One region of the Bacillus sp. FSL H8-0534 genome, then DNA from elsewhere that is predicted to be linked to it. Evidence: riboswitches for the same ligand, from Rfam matches in the RefSeq annotation. Region 1 holds a riboswitch; the other holds the start of a gene.
The links. Region 1 has a riboswitch for S-adenosylmethionine ahead of MHH71_RS16465 (bifunctional O-acetylhomoserine aminocarboxypropyltransferase/cysteine synthase). Riboswitches for the same ligand answer to the same signal wherever they lie in the genome.

Region 1 (8,118 bases):
ACTGTCTGTGCGTTGTACTAGCGGGATGAATCACACATGTCCTTGCATCTGCAACGTGTGTCACAAGAGTTGCCAGCTTCACATTTGCAATGAACTCTTTCGCAGGTTCTAGTCCTCCTTTAATACCAAATGTTAAAACACCACTTGCACCTTTTGCTAAGTACTTTTGCGCTAACGGATAATTTTCATTACTTTCTAATCCCGGATAATTCACCCATTCAATACGATCATGGTTAGCAAGCCACTTCGCAACTGCAAGAGCATTTTCACTATGACGCTCCATTCGTAAATGTAATGTTTCTAAACCGATGTTGCTAATATACGCATTGAATGGGCTCATACAGTTTCCATAGTCTCTTAATAGTTGAACACGAGCTTTCACAATATATGCCGCCTGGCCAAAATTCTGCACATAACTTACGCCATGATAACTTGGATCTGGTTCGACAAGCTCAGGATATTTTCCATTTGTCCAATCAAAATTTCCTCCATCAATGACAATTCCACCTAATGAACTCGCATGGCCATCAATATATTTCGTTGTAGAATGAACAACAATATTTGCGCCATGCTCAAACGCTTGGCATAAATATGGTGTCGCCAAAGTATTATCCACGATAAACGGTACTTCCAGTTCTTTTGCCGCGTTTGAAAACTCTTTAAAATTTAAAACATTCATCGCTGGATTTCCAAGGGACTCTGCATAAATCAGCTTTGTTTTTTCAGTTGCAAGTGCCACAATCTCATCAGCAGTTAAGTTCGGATTAAAGAATGTTACATCAATACCAAGCTTACGCAAACTTACTCCAAACAGGTTAAAGGTTCCCCCATAAACGGTTGAAGAACAAAGCAAATGATCACCACTGCCACAAATATTTAAAACAGCAAGCATAATAGCCGCTTGACCAGAGGCTGTCGCAACAGATCCGGCTCCGCCTTCTAACTCTGTTAACTTTTGTTCAAATGCTGCTAGTGTCGGATTCCCAATACGCGTATAAATATAGCCCTCTGCCTCTAAATTAAAGAGCGCTGCTAAATCATCGGACGTATCGTATTTATACGTCGTACTTTGATAAAGTGGTAAAACACGTGGTTCACCATTCTTCGGTGTATAACCACCTTGCACACAAATGGTTCCTTTTCCCCATGATTCTCCCATTCCTTATTCTCCTTTCTTTTATAGAAAATAAAAAAACTGCTTCTTTCCCTAACAAGAAAGAAGCAGTTTGAAAACACGCTCTAAAGTCTCTTTCTTATCTCTCAGGGTTTATTACCTGCAGGATTTGGCACAATTCCGTTATTCGGCTGTTGCCAAGGTTTCATAGGGCCTGTCCCTCCACCTTTTCTTGATAAGACTATGCAATTACCGTTGATTTTATAGCAATAATTTCCTAATGTCAATTATTTTTCTGAATGTTTACAAAATATTTTATTAACTGTTTATTATAAAAATTAAAATTCAAGGAACCAAGGGAAATATCCCCTCGTCATCAAGCTAAGCTTAAATAAGAATTACAATGATGAATACGAAGAATAGTAGATACCCTAGAGGTTATGCTCTAATTACTCGAATCCCTTTTACAATATTCCAAATAAAAAAGTATAGACTAATTAGGCCGCAAATACATACCATAATCATTGCGCCAATAGCCATTGTTGTACCTGGTTGCTTAAAACCGACATCCATAATTCCCAATACTACAATTCCTATAAAAGTAGTAATTCCCGGAATAAGATGTGTCCATAGAGCTCGTTTCGCATGACCTTTTGTTTCATGATCTCCGAGAATCCAAACAATTAGCGGGAATAAGACAGGGGCAAAAAGAACACTCCAGTACGAAAAAGAAGATAAAACTTTATTTCCATTCATATGTATCACCTCATGAAATTGTGTTTGTTGTTATACCTTTATTATGTAGGAAAATCTATTCTTTTACTATCGCTAGACCTTACAACAACATGACAGTTTTGTAAGATTCTATAGTGGTAATTTGGTAAGCCTACTGCTTGATATCATGCACGTGATATTCTAAAAAAATTAAGGGCCAAGGATTTTTTGAAAGAACCCTTGGCCATTTTCGTATTTATGAAATATTTGCTTATTTTGCGTGTAAAGCATCTACTGTAAGTGATATATAGATCATATACCATAACACAATCGTTAAAGTAAGAGGTCACAAGTCGTTCAATGGTATAACAATTTATAAAATGCTTATAAAGAACAGCAAGCATGAACCATTAACATTTATGCTTTGTTGTTTTTAAACATAAGATTTTCTTTTATAATAGTCTGTTGAAACTTTCTCATAAAACGCTGCTTTTGTAGTATAAAAATATGGAATCAACCATAAGAAACCGATTCCTAGAGTAAGGATACTTAGTATAAACCAGCCAATAAAACTTAAACATATTAAGAAATAATCCATCTTATGTCCGTTCATCATACGACGACTTTCCGTAATAGCTTGGTTCATTGAAAATTCCGGATGATCATTTAAAATAAAAAATGTCATAGTGTAAGAGAAAATTTTAACAATCCCTGGAATGATAAATAGCAATGCCCATAAAGTAATATAGATATCCATTAGTAAATATATTAAAATTGATTTAATAAGCTTATTTAACCCTTTACACCATTTAAATAATTGCCCAATCCCAACTGTCTTGTCACGAACTGTATTTAAGGCAAGATAGTAAGCACCTAAAGTTAAGGGCCCAACCATTAGCATGACAATAATATCCATCATAAACGATTCTATTACTTTACTCCAGCTCCAAGACCATACGAAAGGGAATATAAAGAACAATGTAGTAACTCCTACTGCTAATCCCCATCTTTCATCAAGCTCATCAAGCGCTTGTTCTTTCAAATCACGAATCAAACAAGAAACCTCCTAAATCTAATGCGTATTTTAACTTATACTAGTATACAATTCTCGTAGGGATTACAATAGCATTTTAGATAATTTATATTTATTTCCGTACATGACATGATCAGTATCATTTCGATGAAATCAAAAGCTTTAAACATCACTTGTATTTTGCTTCTTTAAAAGAAATAATACTAATGATGTTTATAATATATGTTGAATAAGTAATTCTTTAAAAAGATAATATGCATATTCAATTCATTATTTTCGTATTAGAATCTCTAATTTTTCATAATAACGTATAAATAGAGGAGGCATAAAAATTGACTATTAGGAGAAATATGCACTATTTACTCATCGTGTACGGTATATTTCTAGGTTCTATCGTTGGTGCCACAGTCTGGTTATTTTTAGTTGTCACCAATGCTGGAATTCATTTCGTTTGGGAATATTTACCCAAAGAATTTGCATTACCATCTTATTACACAATTTGTGTAACAATAATCGGTGGTTTTCTTATTGGACTATCACAAAAGTACTTTGGTACATACCCACGTTTAATGCCAGAGGTAATGGCTGAATATAAGAAAACAGGTAGGATTGAATACCGTTTTGTACATCAAGCTACATTAACAGCTATTATTGTTTTAGTATTTGGAGCAAGCTTAGGGCCCGAAGCAGCACTTGTCGGGATTATAGGCGGGCTTTGTACATGGGTTGGCGATCGCTTTCATTTTGCTGTAAAAGGAATGCAGGGACTAACAGAAATTGGAATTGGCGCTACTTTAAGTGTTATTTTTAATGCACCGTTATTCGGTTACTTAGCTCCAAGTGAAAATGAGAATGAACGACTTGCTGAAGTTTCCAAAGGGAAAAAAGCTATCGTATATGTCGCTACTACTTTGGCTGGTTTTTCTGTTTATTTATTGCTTAGTAAATTTGATAATCGAGGATCTTTTATTGTTAATTTTGGAGAAGGATCTTTTGCGCTTCATGAATGGGTTGCCTTTCTACCTCTTGCTTGTATAGGTGCTAGTATAGGCTATTTTTACTTCAAGGTAGAACATACATTGGAAAAAGTAGTACATCCTTTTCAAGAATATAAACTAACATTAGGGATTATAGGTGGCATTATTTTAGGGATTGCCGGAACTTTCCTCCCATATACTATGTTTTCAGGAGAACACCAATTAAAAGAATTAGTGAATGAGTGGACAGAATTATCATTTGGGGTGCTGTTTCTTTCAGGTGTTTTAAAATTATGTATAACGGCAGTTTGTTTAAATACAGGTTGGCGTGGAGGACACATTTTTCCGATTATATTTGCTGGAGCAAGTATTGGATATGCTATGGCCACTGTCATACCGCTAGATCCAATTGCTTCTGTAGCTATCGTGACGACAGCCATTTCAAGCTATGCATTACGAAAACCAATCGCTATTACAGTGCTATTACTTATGTTTTTCCCAATTAATTTATTATTACCGATGCTTGGAGCTGCAATGATTGGAAATTTATTTCCACTTCCTAACAATAGTGAGAATAAACAAGCGACTAGCGCAAATATCGAATAGTAAATTGAACTACCCCCACCTTCACTTCGTTTAGAGGAGGGGGTCTTCTCGGTTAAAATGATAAAATTTTCCTTAAAACCTCAAAAGAACTAACATTTTAAAATTTCATACAGCTCATCAAAAGTTTGAATTTCATAAGTCGGAACTATCCCGCTATCGTTTAACTTCTTTTCAGGATTAAACCAGCAAGTATCTAGCCCGGCTAGCTGCCCACCTTTAATATCTGCACTTAAAGAATCCCCGATAATTAATCCTTTCTCCACAGAAAAATTAGAAATTCGTGCAAAGACATACTCGAAGTATTCCTTCATTGGTTTTTGATAACCAGTGTCTTCTGAAACAAAAATGCCCTTAAAGAATGAATGTAATCCTGAATTATGCAGACGTTTATCTTGCGTTTTAGAAACACCATTTGTCACAATATATAAATCATATTGGGTTTGAATATTTTGTATGAATTCAAACACTCCATGAATAAGCTGATTTCCTTCTTCTAAATAACTACGATATTTTTTTTCAAATAAAAGGCCATCCACCTCTTGACCATACTTCTTAAATAAAATTGAAAATCGAGTATTCACTACCTCATCACGCTCTATTTTTCCTTCTTCAAAGGATTTCCACAGATTTTGGTTTGTTTTTTTGTAATGTGCTGCAATTTCATCAGTTAAAGGAATTTTTTGTTCCTCAAAAAGCAAATGTAACGCTGTTCTTTCCGCTGCTTTAAAATCTAATAACGTATCGTCTACATCAAATAGTAATGTTTGATATTTCTTCATGTTGCTTCTCTCCCTTTCTTCTATCAAAATACGCTTTTTCTTTTGTCATCAAACAAATCGTATCACTCCTGCTTGTAAAAAGAATAGGAGATATCTCATACTAAATGCGAGGTGAAAAAATGAAAATCGAAAAAGATTCAGATGAAATTTATAGCTATGTACAACGCTTCAACTTCCAAATGTTCTTTTCGTTTGATATTTTGCCATATATAGAAGTTCATTCATTTCAAAAGAATGAAACCATTTGTAACGAAGGAGAGACATTCCCCTACCTTTATTACTTAATTTCGGGAAAAGCAAAAATATATATGAGCCATCAGAATGGAAGAATTTCCTTAATTAACTTTGTAAAAGCCCCATCGATTATTGGAGAATTAGGATTAATTGGGGTCGAATCTGTAACAAAAGGGATTGAAGCTATAGAACCATGTATCTGTTTGGCTCTTCCTCTTAAAGAGTGTCGCCATCTCTTATTACAGGATGCTCACTTCTTACAACAGTTGTGTAAATTTATTGGCGAAAAAACAATCACTCGAACTGAACAATATGCAAAAAGCTATAACTATCCTTTAGAAAATCGCTTAGCTGCGTTCATTCTGTTAACTGAACACAGCAATTGTTACCTTGAAAAACATACAGAGGCCTCTGAATACTTAAATGTTAGTTATCGTCACCTCTTGTATGTATTAAAGCAGTTTTGTCAGCAAAATTGGTTAAAAAAAGAAGGAAGAATGTATTTGATACAAGACAGAAAGCAATTACAACAGTTAGCAGATGAACTCAAACGACAATAAAAAAAGCAGTACCAATGCCATAAAGACATTGATACTGCTTATTGAGTAACGATTATTTTGTTCATTAGAATATGCTTGCTACTTTAACAGCTTTCTCAAGACCTTCTGCAATAATCTCTTCTGCTTTATCTGGGAATTGATTATGACCTTCAATGATAACAGTTTCCATATTTGTTGCACCGAAGAAGCCCATCATGCTTGCTACATATTTAACAGCCATTTCTACTTCTGCTGCTGGTCCTTCAGAATATACACCACCGCGTGCGTTTAATAACGCAATTTTCTTATCTCCAATAAGGCCTACTGGGCCTTCTGGTGTATATTTAAATGTTTTACCAGCGCGGTTTAAATAATCGATATATGTGTGCAGTACAGCTGGAATTGTTAAGTTCCATAACGGGAAACCAAATACTACTTTATCAGCTGCAAGGAATTGATCTAAATATTTATCAGCAACAGCTACTGCTTTTGCTTCTTCTGCTGTTAAATCAAATCCTCTACTTGCTTTAAATGTGCCGTTAATCATATCTACTCCTACATATGGTAATTCTTCATTGTATAAATCAAGTTCTACCACTGTATCATTGGGATGTGCTTCTTTATAACTTGCTAAAAACGCTTCATATAATTTCACACTAACTGCTTGGTCCGCTGGGCGGTTGTTAGCTTTTACAAATAAAACTGTTGTCATGCCTTTTTTCCTCCTATTACTTACTCTTACGTTGTTTATTATCTACTCACTAAAAAGGGACAATCCCTTGTAATTATTGTTGTTTACAAATACATTTTATCCTCTCATCCTAACAATTTCTTCCTCACATAGACGTATCTTTTCATAAAAAAAGTCCGCCTCCTAAAGACTAACTAAGTCCTACGACTTTTGTCTTATACGACCCCATTTTTCACTGCATATAAAGCTGCTTGTGTACGATCCGATAAATTTAATTTTCCTAAAATACTACTTACATGAGCTTTTACTGTTTTTTCTGTGATCACTAACACGGATGCAATTTCCTTATTACTCATCCCTTTTGCCAAGAGCTGCAACACTTCATTCTCCCTTGCCGTTAGTACATCTACATGAATATTTGATGACTCCTGTTTCTCTGCTTGCGGCAAAGTTTGGGAAAGAAGCGCACTTGCTATATCAGGGTGAAGCTGGATATTTCCTTTATATGCGCTACGAATTGCTTCCACAAGTTGATCAGGCTCGACATCTTTTAGAATATATCCGCTTGCCCCAGCTTTTAAAGCCGGCAAGACATGCGCTTGATCGGAAAAACTAGTTAATACGAGTACTTTCACATTTGGATATTCCTTTTTGATGCATGCGGTCGCTTCAATCCCATCCATCTCTGGCATATACAGGTCCATCAAAACTATATCTGGCTGTACTTCTTGAACCTTTACCAACGCTTCTTTCCCATTATTCGCCTCTCCAACCAATTCAAGATCCTCTTGTGTGCTTAAAAAAAATGCTAATCCTTTTAAAACAACTGTATGATCATCAACTAATAATACTTTTATCTTCACAAGTTTCCCTCATTTTCACATCGCATTATAATGGTACGATAACTTTTATACTTGTTCGCTTTTTCTCACTTACAATCGTAATCCATCCGCCAATTAACTCTGCGCGTTCACGCATTGTTGTCATACCGAGCGATTTCTTCTCTTTTATATCTTTTTCTATAAAACCGAGGCCATAATCAACTACCTCTAAGGACACTTCTTTCTCTGTTACTTTCAAATAAATTGTCGCCTCTGTTACCCTTGCATGTTTACTCACATTATTTAAAGCCTCTTGTCCAATTCGCCATAATGTTTCTTCCACTACACGCGGTAACTCACGCACACCTTTAACTTGCTCACGAATGTTCAGCCCTAAGTTCTCTCCATATTGCTTTAAAGCGAGTAGCAAACCTTTTTCTAACCCTGCTGGACGAAGTTGCCAAATAAGTGCTCGCATTTCTTTTAAGGCACCTTGTGCTAATTCCCTCATCTCATGAAGAGATTGATCTACCGTTTCATTTTGTCCCTTTAAAACAGCTTCGGCACCCTTCGTCATAAATGTTAATGAAAATAACTTTTGTGAAACTGA
Region 2 (8,118 bases), 3.0 Mb from region 1:
ATACTTTCCACACAATTTGCAGTGGCGTCGCTCCCATTGCCTCAGCAGCTTCAATTACACCTTTTGGAACCTCGCGTAATGCTTGCTCTACGAGTCTCGCAAAATAGGGAATGGCTGCTACTGATAATGGAATCGTTGCAGCGATTGGACCAATTGTAGTTCCTAATAAAATTCTTGTAAGTGGCACAAGAGCCACTAGTAAAATGATAAATGGAAATGAGCGAATAATATTTACAATGCCGTTTAAAATACGATGGACAATATTTTGTTCCAAAATTTGTCCTTTACTTGTAAAATATAAAATTACACCTAAAGGAACACCTAAAATAATTGCTGCTCCAACTGAAAGTCCAACCATTAATAATGTTTGTAAAAGTGATGTCCAAATCTCTGGAAGCAGTGGGATAACATTATTGAACATGTGCAATGCCCCTCTCTTGTTCTACACCTAATAGAAGTTTTGCAATTTCTGTTGTTGGTTTTAGATGTTGGTCACGTAAGTGGAAAGATTCAACAACTTCTCCTTCTTCCATCACCGCTACTTTATTACAAATTTGTTTAATTACATTCATTTCATGCGTTACAATTACGATTGTAACTCCTAACTCTTTATTTATCTTTTGTAAAAATTGCAAAATAGATCGTGTCGTTTTCGGATCGAGTGCCGATGTCGGTTCATCACAAAGCAATACCTTGGGATCATTTGCTAATGCACGAGCAATCGCAACACGCTGTTTTTGTCCACCACTTAGTTGAGAAGGAAAATGATGCGCTTTATCACTTAAGCCAACAATCTCCAAACACTCTCTTACACGTTTTTCTCTCTCTTCTTTTGAAACTGATTTCAATTCTAATGGTAAAGCAATATTATCCGATACGTTTTTATTATGAAGAAGATGAAAATGCTGAAAAATCATACCAATTGACTGTCTTGCTGTTCGTAAATCTTTCTTGGATAACTTTGTTAAATCTTTTCCATTTACAATAACTGCACCTGAATCTGGTTTTTCCAATAAATTCATTGTACGTAATAATGTAGACTTTCCAGCACCACTTAATCCAGCAATTCCATATATATCATGTTCCTCAATTTGCAAAGAGACTGATTTTACACCGTGAAATAAACCTTCTTTCGTCTGAAACGTTTTATTGATATCGCGTAACGTTATCATTTTCACTCACTCCTTTTCAATTGATTTAAACGCATCATCTGCTAGTAATGAGAGTGTTACATCATCCATCGGTGGATTGTGTAAACCCGCGCGAACATTTAAATAATAGCGGTGCAGTGGATTCTTTTCAGATAAGCTTTTTGCCCCTACAATTCTCATTGCCTTATCAACAATTGATATCGCCGCATTCGTCGCAATATATTTCGCTGCTGCTAATTCCGCTTGTAAAGATTGTTTATTTTCCACCTCATCATATTTTTTCGCAACTTGGTATAAAAAAGTACGAGCTTGCAAGAGTTCCAGCTCTAATTCGCCTACTAATCTTCTAACGTTTGGAAGCAAACTAATTGGGTGATTTAAACTATTCGGTTGATATGCTTTCGCAAAATCAATCGCATAATTTCTTGCAGCCTGCGCAATCCCTAAATAACATGCTGGTATATGAAGTAACCATCCAATTCCTTTCGGTTTCGCCTGTGAACCTTTTACATCTGTAAAAAATTTATGCGGGATTTCAACATTCTGTAATACAAGATCATGGCTAGCCGTTCCACGCATCGCAACACTATCCCATGTCTCTTCAATCAACACACCCTTTTCGTGTCTTGGAATCACAAATTCTCCTATCTCATCTCGCCCTTCAATGCTTGCAGATATGATGAAATAATCAAGTACTGGCGCCATCGTTGTGAACGTTTTTCTTCCGTTTATAATCCACTTATCGCCTTTTTGTACAGCTAATGTTTCTGGTTTTCCTCCCCGAGTAGGACTCCCTGTCTTCGGTTCAGTTGCCGCCCTGTTAAAAAGGGCGCCTTTTTTTACTTCTTCACAAAACCAAGAAAACATCTCAGGTTTCCATGAGCGATTTTCCGCAAGTTCCTTCACAATTCCAACATGCCATCCAATAGACAAAGCTGTTGCTCCATCTCCCTCTGCAATCTTCTCTTGAAATAAAACAAAATCATATAATGAAATTGCCTTCCCACCAAAATCCTTCGGAAGAGTTAACTTTGTATAACCAATACTTTGTAAGTCTTTAATATTTTCAAAAGGAAAAGAGCCTAGTTCGCTCAGTTGATGTTCCCTTCCTGCAAATTGCGGAATGAATTCTGTTATCTTCTCCAATACGAGAGCTTGTTCTTCTGTTTCTATAAATGATAATGTCATGTCAAGATCTCCTTTACTTTAAGTAGTCAGGAAGCACAAACCCTTCAAATTGTTCTTCAGACTGAATCATCTTTTTGAACTCTGGTGAATGGTATGCTTCAATTAAATCTTTCGCAAATTGTTTTTCTTTATCTTCATCACGAACCGTAACAATAATTCTATGTTGTGAAGGTGTTTTTTCTAATTCCAGTGCCTCTTTTAACTTATGTCCAGATGAAATGACAAGATTTCCGTTAATAATGCCGTAATCTAAATCTTTCATTGCCCTTGGGATTTGTGGTGATTCAAGTGGTACTAATTTGAAATCTTTCTTTTTAAACGTTATATCTTTTTCGGAAATTGTTAAAATATTTACATTTCCTTTTAATTTCACCCAGCCAATCCCTTCTAAAATACGTAATGCCCGTTCTAAATTAACTGGATCATTTGGTACCCCAATCTTCATTCCATCTTTCAAATCATCTAATGATTTATGTTTCTCAGAGTATACACCTTGAGGTGCTGATGGAACTTGAATAATACTTGAAATTTCCGCATTATTTTCTTTTGCGTAAGACTTCATAAAAGCAGTACTTTGAAATATATTTGCATCAATATCCTTATTCGTTAATGCTGGATTTGTTTCGTTTGGTGAATTAAACTCAACAATTTTAATTTTGTATCCCTTTTTCTCTAAGTACGGTTGTACCGCTTTTTTCACTTGATCACTGTACGGACCAGGTGTAAAACCTAAACGAATTTCTTTTTGATCGCCCCCTGATGTCTGCGTGCAACCCGTAATGATAAATAAACTACATACAATACTTACAAGTGCAAAAAATAAACGTTTCATCCCTTCTCCTCCTACTAAAAAACAACCTTACATATTAAGAAGGTTGTCATCTCTTTTCCTTCTTATCTACTCGGAATTAGCACCTTTTTTATTACAGATAGGTTGCTGAAGCTTCATTGGGCCGTTCCCTCCACTTCTCTCGATAAGATTATATTTGATTATGCATTCTAGTGTGTCACTATTCCGATGAAAATACAAGGTTTTTATTGAAAGTTTTTTCTATAATTTGTAAAGTTATAGAAAATCCAAAGCATATTTGCATAAAAAAAGGATAGACTCCGTAGAACCACTCTACCTTTGTCTATCCTTTTCTTTATTTTTTAATCACCTTTCAATATACGCAAAGGTAACGATGCAACATATCCAATATAAGAACATAATTCTTTAAAGAAAAATGGAATTTCCGTATCTAATGTTTTATATGCTGATGTTGGCGTTGGTGATGCATATGCATCTATCCCAATATGCTTCGCTATTCTCATCGCTCGCTTCATATGAAGAGGATCACTTACAATCGTATACGTATGTAAGCCATTATCAATTCCAACCTGTTTCGCATTCTTTAAATTATCTTCTGTAAAACGCGACTGTGTTTCAATTAATATATCTTCATCCTTTACGTTATGCTTTAATGCATACGCTTTCGCAGTACGTGCTTCTTCCTGCTCTGCTTCAAATTTAGTACCACCTGTAAAAATAATTTTTTTAATACTTCCATTCTTATACAAAGAAATCGCATGATTGATTCTTTCACGAAATACAGGAGATGGTTTTCCGTTCCAAGAAGCTGCTCCTAGTACAATAGCAGCATCTGTATCCACCTCATCCGTTTTAAAGCGATAACTCCAAATATCGTAAGCTGCATAACTTACAAATAGAATGATAGAACTAACCATGAGCAAGAACACTTGCAAGACTCTTCTTTTTTTACTTTTCTTATTTTGTTTCATTTGTACTGGCCCCCGTGCATTATCCATACTTCTAAAAAATAATCTATTTTAAATCATTATATTTGAGTTCATTTGAAAGAAGGCACTTTTCTCAACAATTGATTCGTGCTATAAAGGGTTTTCATTCAAATAGAGGATTTTTAATTTACTATTTTTTGTGGTGCATATTTTATGAATTTAATTTATGTACAAAATTTCTCATACAACTCCATTGTAACGAATTTTTTCACAGAAGGGAATGATGAAACAAAAGTATATAAAAGAAGTAATCATTTTGTAAGAAAAAGAGGTATATTTTTTCCCTCTTAGGGACGTATACCTCTTCCACTTCACTTTACAATCCAATATTTCATATGTTGTTCTTCAAGCACACATGTAAAACCGGCTTTTTCTAACACTCTACTTGAAGCGGCATTACTCGTTAAACAATCTGCTTGAATCGTTTGCACTTCTTCATTCCGTTCTAACCATTCAACGAAAGCTTTTGCCATTTCAGTCGCATAACCCTTCCCTTGATATTCTGGTACAATACTATATCCGATCTCTACTGTACCAGTTGGATCGGGCGCACCTTTACAACCCATATCACCAATAATAACATTATCTTCCTTATGAACAATCAGTCCACTCCACTTACTTTGTTCCGGATTTTTCCGTAAACCTTCAGCAACCCATGGTAAAATATCTTTATAATCAGGCATTGGCCATTCTAAAGATATTTTATATGGTATGATTTCTTGCAGCTCTTCTCTGCCTTTTATCGTTGCCTCAACAAGTTCTAATGTAAAAGGAATCATCTTTAGTCTTTTTGTTTCAATATTTGTCATGTTTGCCTCCTATTTATACAGGTCCATTTTGTGCAGTAATCGATCTTTCACGATTGGCCACTCGCTTGCAATGATGCTATATACTACCGCATCCCTTATATAACCGCTTGGTAACCTTCTCTCATTTCGTAATATCCCTTCTTTTACTGCACCTAGCCGTTCAATTGCTCGTTGTGCTTTTTCATTTCGCAAGTCTGTTTTTATTTGCACGCGCAGCATTTGTAATTCTTCAAACGCATATTGCAATAACATATACTTACATTCCGTATTTATACTCGTTCTCTGTACACTCGGATGATACCACGTTTGACCAAGTTCAACAGTCTTGCTTTCTGTTGATATATTGTATAAACGTGTACTGCCGACAACTTCATTCGTTTTTTGATCTATCACAACAAATGGTAAATCCGTTCCCTTTTCATATCGTTTTACTGCCGTTTCAACATATCGCTCCATATCTTGATAGCTATCCATTTTAGCTATTAAATACGTCCAGATTTCTTTATTTCCTTCCACAATTGAAAATAATTTTTCTATATCATTTGTATCTATTAATCGTAACATTGCTCGTTCATTTGTTATTTGCATGAACAATTCCCCTTTTCTATGTATCTAGCTGTATTATAATTAAAAATGCACTATCTATCAAAATATTTAAAATTTATTTTCTATCACTTAAAATCCAATAATACGAAAAAGAAGACTCACTTTGTACAGAAGAAACTGTAAAAATACCTATCATTTCATTTTCCTTTAAAATGATGTAAGTGTTTTTATTTATTACCGCTTGAATGATCTCTTCGTCATCTCCACCTTCTAAAAGATACTGCCACTGGTCAATTTCTCGCTCTTTTAACCACTGTGCAACTTCTTTTAGCATTTTAACAATGAGAGGACTTTCATCATTATGTGCAGTTCTAATTTGATAGCCTTCAAGAATATTTTGATACAATTTTTCTTCCTTCCTTTTAGCACTTCGGCTTTTTACTTAAATAAAAAAAGAAACACTCTACCTTAATATATAAAATTGAATGGTGACGTCTTTTCTTTCCTTTACAAAGGTTCCATTATCATATGGTATAAATAAAGGCTGTTTTCTAAAAGATTGTTGCTTTTTAAATAATTATTTGTAGATATTATATCTTCTGATAAAATAGTAAAGTATTTTCATTATTCTAAAGTCACAGGAAAGAAGGTAAGATATGAAAGATATAAAAGACAAAACCAAGAAAACAAAAAAGGATTTCAACCCAAAAGACGCTGTTTTAGTATTCTCTTCTTTTACATTCATTTGCGTGGCTATCATTTTTATTCTTATGGTTTATGATGTACTCACAATTCAAAATTTCCTATCATTCGATAAACCAATCCGAATGATAATGAATATATTTATTGCTTCGTTTGCTCTACTTTTGTTTGGTGTAATGTTAACGCTTTACATTCCCTCGAAATACATTGACGATACAAACAAGAGTTATCAAAAGTATTCACTGTTAAGTGTTTTTGCCTTTATGTTTTTAGGAGCGTTATTTGAAGAACTTTTGTTTAGAGGAATTATTCAAAATTTGCTTTTCATATTTATAGAGAACCCATGGATTGCAATTATAACAACTACTTTATTTTTCTTAGGTTTTCATACTCAATACTTCAAAAAGCCTATAATGCTAATAAATATAAGCGTTCCAAGTTTGACTTTTGGTTGGATATATTTTGAAACAAACAATATTTTAGTACCATTTGTTGTACATTTTCTAATGAACTTAGGAATAACGCTATTATTCAAATACAATTTAATAAGGGTTAAAAAATAACTTAGTTTACTGATATTTCGACCTCAATCGACTCTTAGTTGAGGTCTTTTTTATGCACTTCTCAACATCTCAACTGTTGTACAATTTGATTTCTGACACGCTGAAATAAGCATTTGTTCTACTCGTTTATCAAATGCTAAATTCTTCCCTAATTCAAGCCAATGGAACCAATAGAGATAGTTATCTAAATAATAAGTTCCAACTTTTATAACTAAAAAAGGCTTAGAGATTTCTCCAAACCTTTTTTATCTAAATAGAATTCTAGAAAACTACTTCTCCAATACTAATCACATTACTGATTTCGCTGCGCCCCTCTAAACTCCTCCTTAATTTGATCAAGCGTTCCTTCTTCTGTAATTAATCGATATGCTACATACGCTAATACTTTTGCGGATGTAACTAATGCTTTATCGCCAAGTTCCGAACGAGCTGCTTCTCTAAATTCATTCGTATGTGCAACTAAATTATCCGGCCCAATTTTAATATAAGGATGAACCGTTGGTACGACTTGACTCACATTTCCTGCATCTGTTGAACCGATTCCAAGTCTCTCTTTACGATTTACATCTTCACCAAGGTTTTCTAATTCCTCAGCAACCACCTCATTAAATGTCTTCGTCACTAATAATTCATCAATTTCATTTTGAAATTGATTGATTTTTACTGTTGTTCCTGTAGCTAAAGCTGCTCCCTTTGCAATATTTCGTACCTTTTCAGTTATTTCAACACATCTTTTACGTGTTGCTGCTCGAATAAAGAAACGGGCTGATGCGTAATCCGGAATAATATTCGGTGCCTTACCACCCTCAGTAATGACACCATGAATTTTCACATCTGATGGAAGCTGCTGACGAAGTGCGTTAATCCCATTGTAAAGCTGAATCACCGCGTCTAATGCATTAATTCCTTCTTCAGGTGAAGCAGCCGCATGTGCCGACTTTCCATAAAAATGAAAATCAAGTGGATCAACTGCGAGTGACGGACTTGTTGTTGCTGTTTTTCCACTAGGGTGAATCATAAGTGCTGCATCAATATTGTTAAACAAACCTGCCTTCACATAACTTGCTTTTGCACTTCCATTCGGCCCACCTTCTTCTGCTGGTGTTCCGAATACAACGATTTCACCGCCGATTTCTTCAATTGTTTCCGATAATGCAATGGCTGCTGCAACGCTAATTGTACCAATTAAATTATGACCACACGCATGGCCTAATCCAGGCAAAGCGTCATACTCTGCTAAAAAGGCAATTGTCGGCCCTTGTTTCCCTGAACTTTTCCGTGCAATAAATCCTGTTTCATGTCCTGCGATATTGTGCTGAAGCTGAAATCCTGTACTTCCTAAAAGTAAACTTAACGCTC

Region 2: linked by a shared signal. The riboswitch ahead of MHH71_RS00940 (MetQ/NlpA family ABC transporter substrate-binding protein) and the one ahead of MHH71_RS16465 (bifunctional O-acetylhomoserine aminocarboxypropyltransferase/cysteine synthase) in region 1 are both predicted to bind S-adenosylmethionine.

Annotation. Positions count from the first base shown of each region.
Region 1 is NZ_JBBOUC010000001.1:3,202,144-3,210,261, reverse strand. Features, by position in the region: gene MHH71_RS16465 (bifunctional O-acetylhomoserine aminocarboxypropyltransferase/cysteine synthase) at 1-1,159, opposite strand, end outside; SAM riboswitch class I at 1,251-1,356, opposite strand; gene MHH71_RS16460 (DUF4870 domain-containing protein) at 1,553-1,870, opposite strand; gene MHH71_RS16455 (DUF975 family protein) at 2,262-2,882, opposite strand; gene MHH71_RS16450 (chloride channel protein) at 3,212-4,444, shown strand; gene MHH71_RS16445 (YjjG family noncanonical pyrimidine nucleotidase) at 4,534-5,223, opposite strand; gene MHH71_RS16440 (transcriptional regulator YeiL) at 5,343-6,017, shown strand; gene MHH71_RS16435 (FMN-dependent NADH-azoreductase) at 6,082-6,708, opposite strand; gene MHH71_RS16430 (response regulator) at 6,903-7,550, opposite strand; gene MHH71_RS16425 (GAF domain-containing sensor histidine kinase) at 7,576-8,118, opposite strand, start outside.
Region 2 is NZ_JBBOUC010000001.1:153,282-161,399, reverse strand. Features, by position in the region: gene MHH71_RS00955 (methionine ABC transporter permease) at 1-421, opposite strand, end outside; gene MHH71_RS00950 (methionine ABC transporter ATP-binding protein) at 411-1,172, opposite strand; gene MHH71_RS00945 (acyl-CoA dehydrogenase family protein) at 1,179-2,339, opposite strand; gene MHH71_RS00940 (MetQ/NlpA family ABC transporter substrate-binding protein) at 2,353-3,171, opposite strand; SAM riboswitch class I at 3,231-3,320, opposite strand; gene MHH71_RS00935 (YdcF family protein) at 3,492-4,121, opposite strand; gene MHH71_RS00930 (GNAT family N-acetyltransferase) at 4,451-4,948, opposite strand; gene MHH71_RS00925 (GNAT family N-acetyltransferase) at 4,958-5,536, opposite strand; gene MHH71_RS00920 (hypothetical protein) at 5,610-5,900, opposite strand; gene MHH71_RS00915 (CPBP family intramembrane glutamic endopeptidase) at 6,151-6,759, shown strand; partial or broken gene MHH71_RS00910 (IS1595 family transposase) at 6,810-6,962, opposite strand; gene MHH71_RS00905 (M20 family metallopeptidase) at 7,052-8,118, opposite strand, start outside.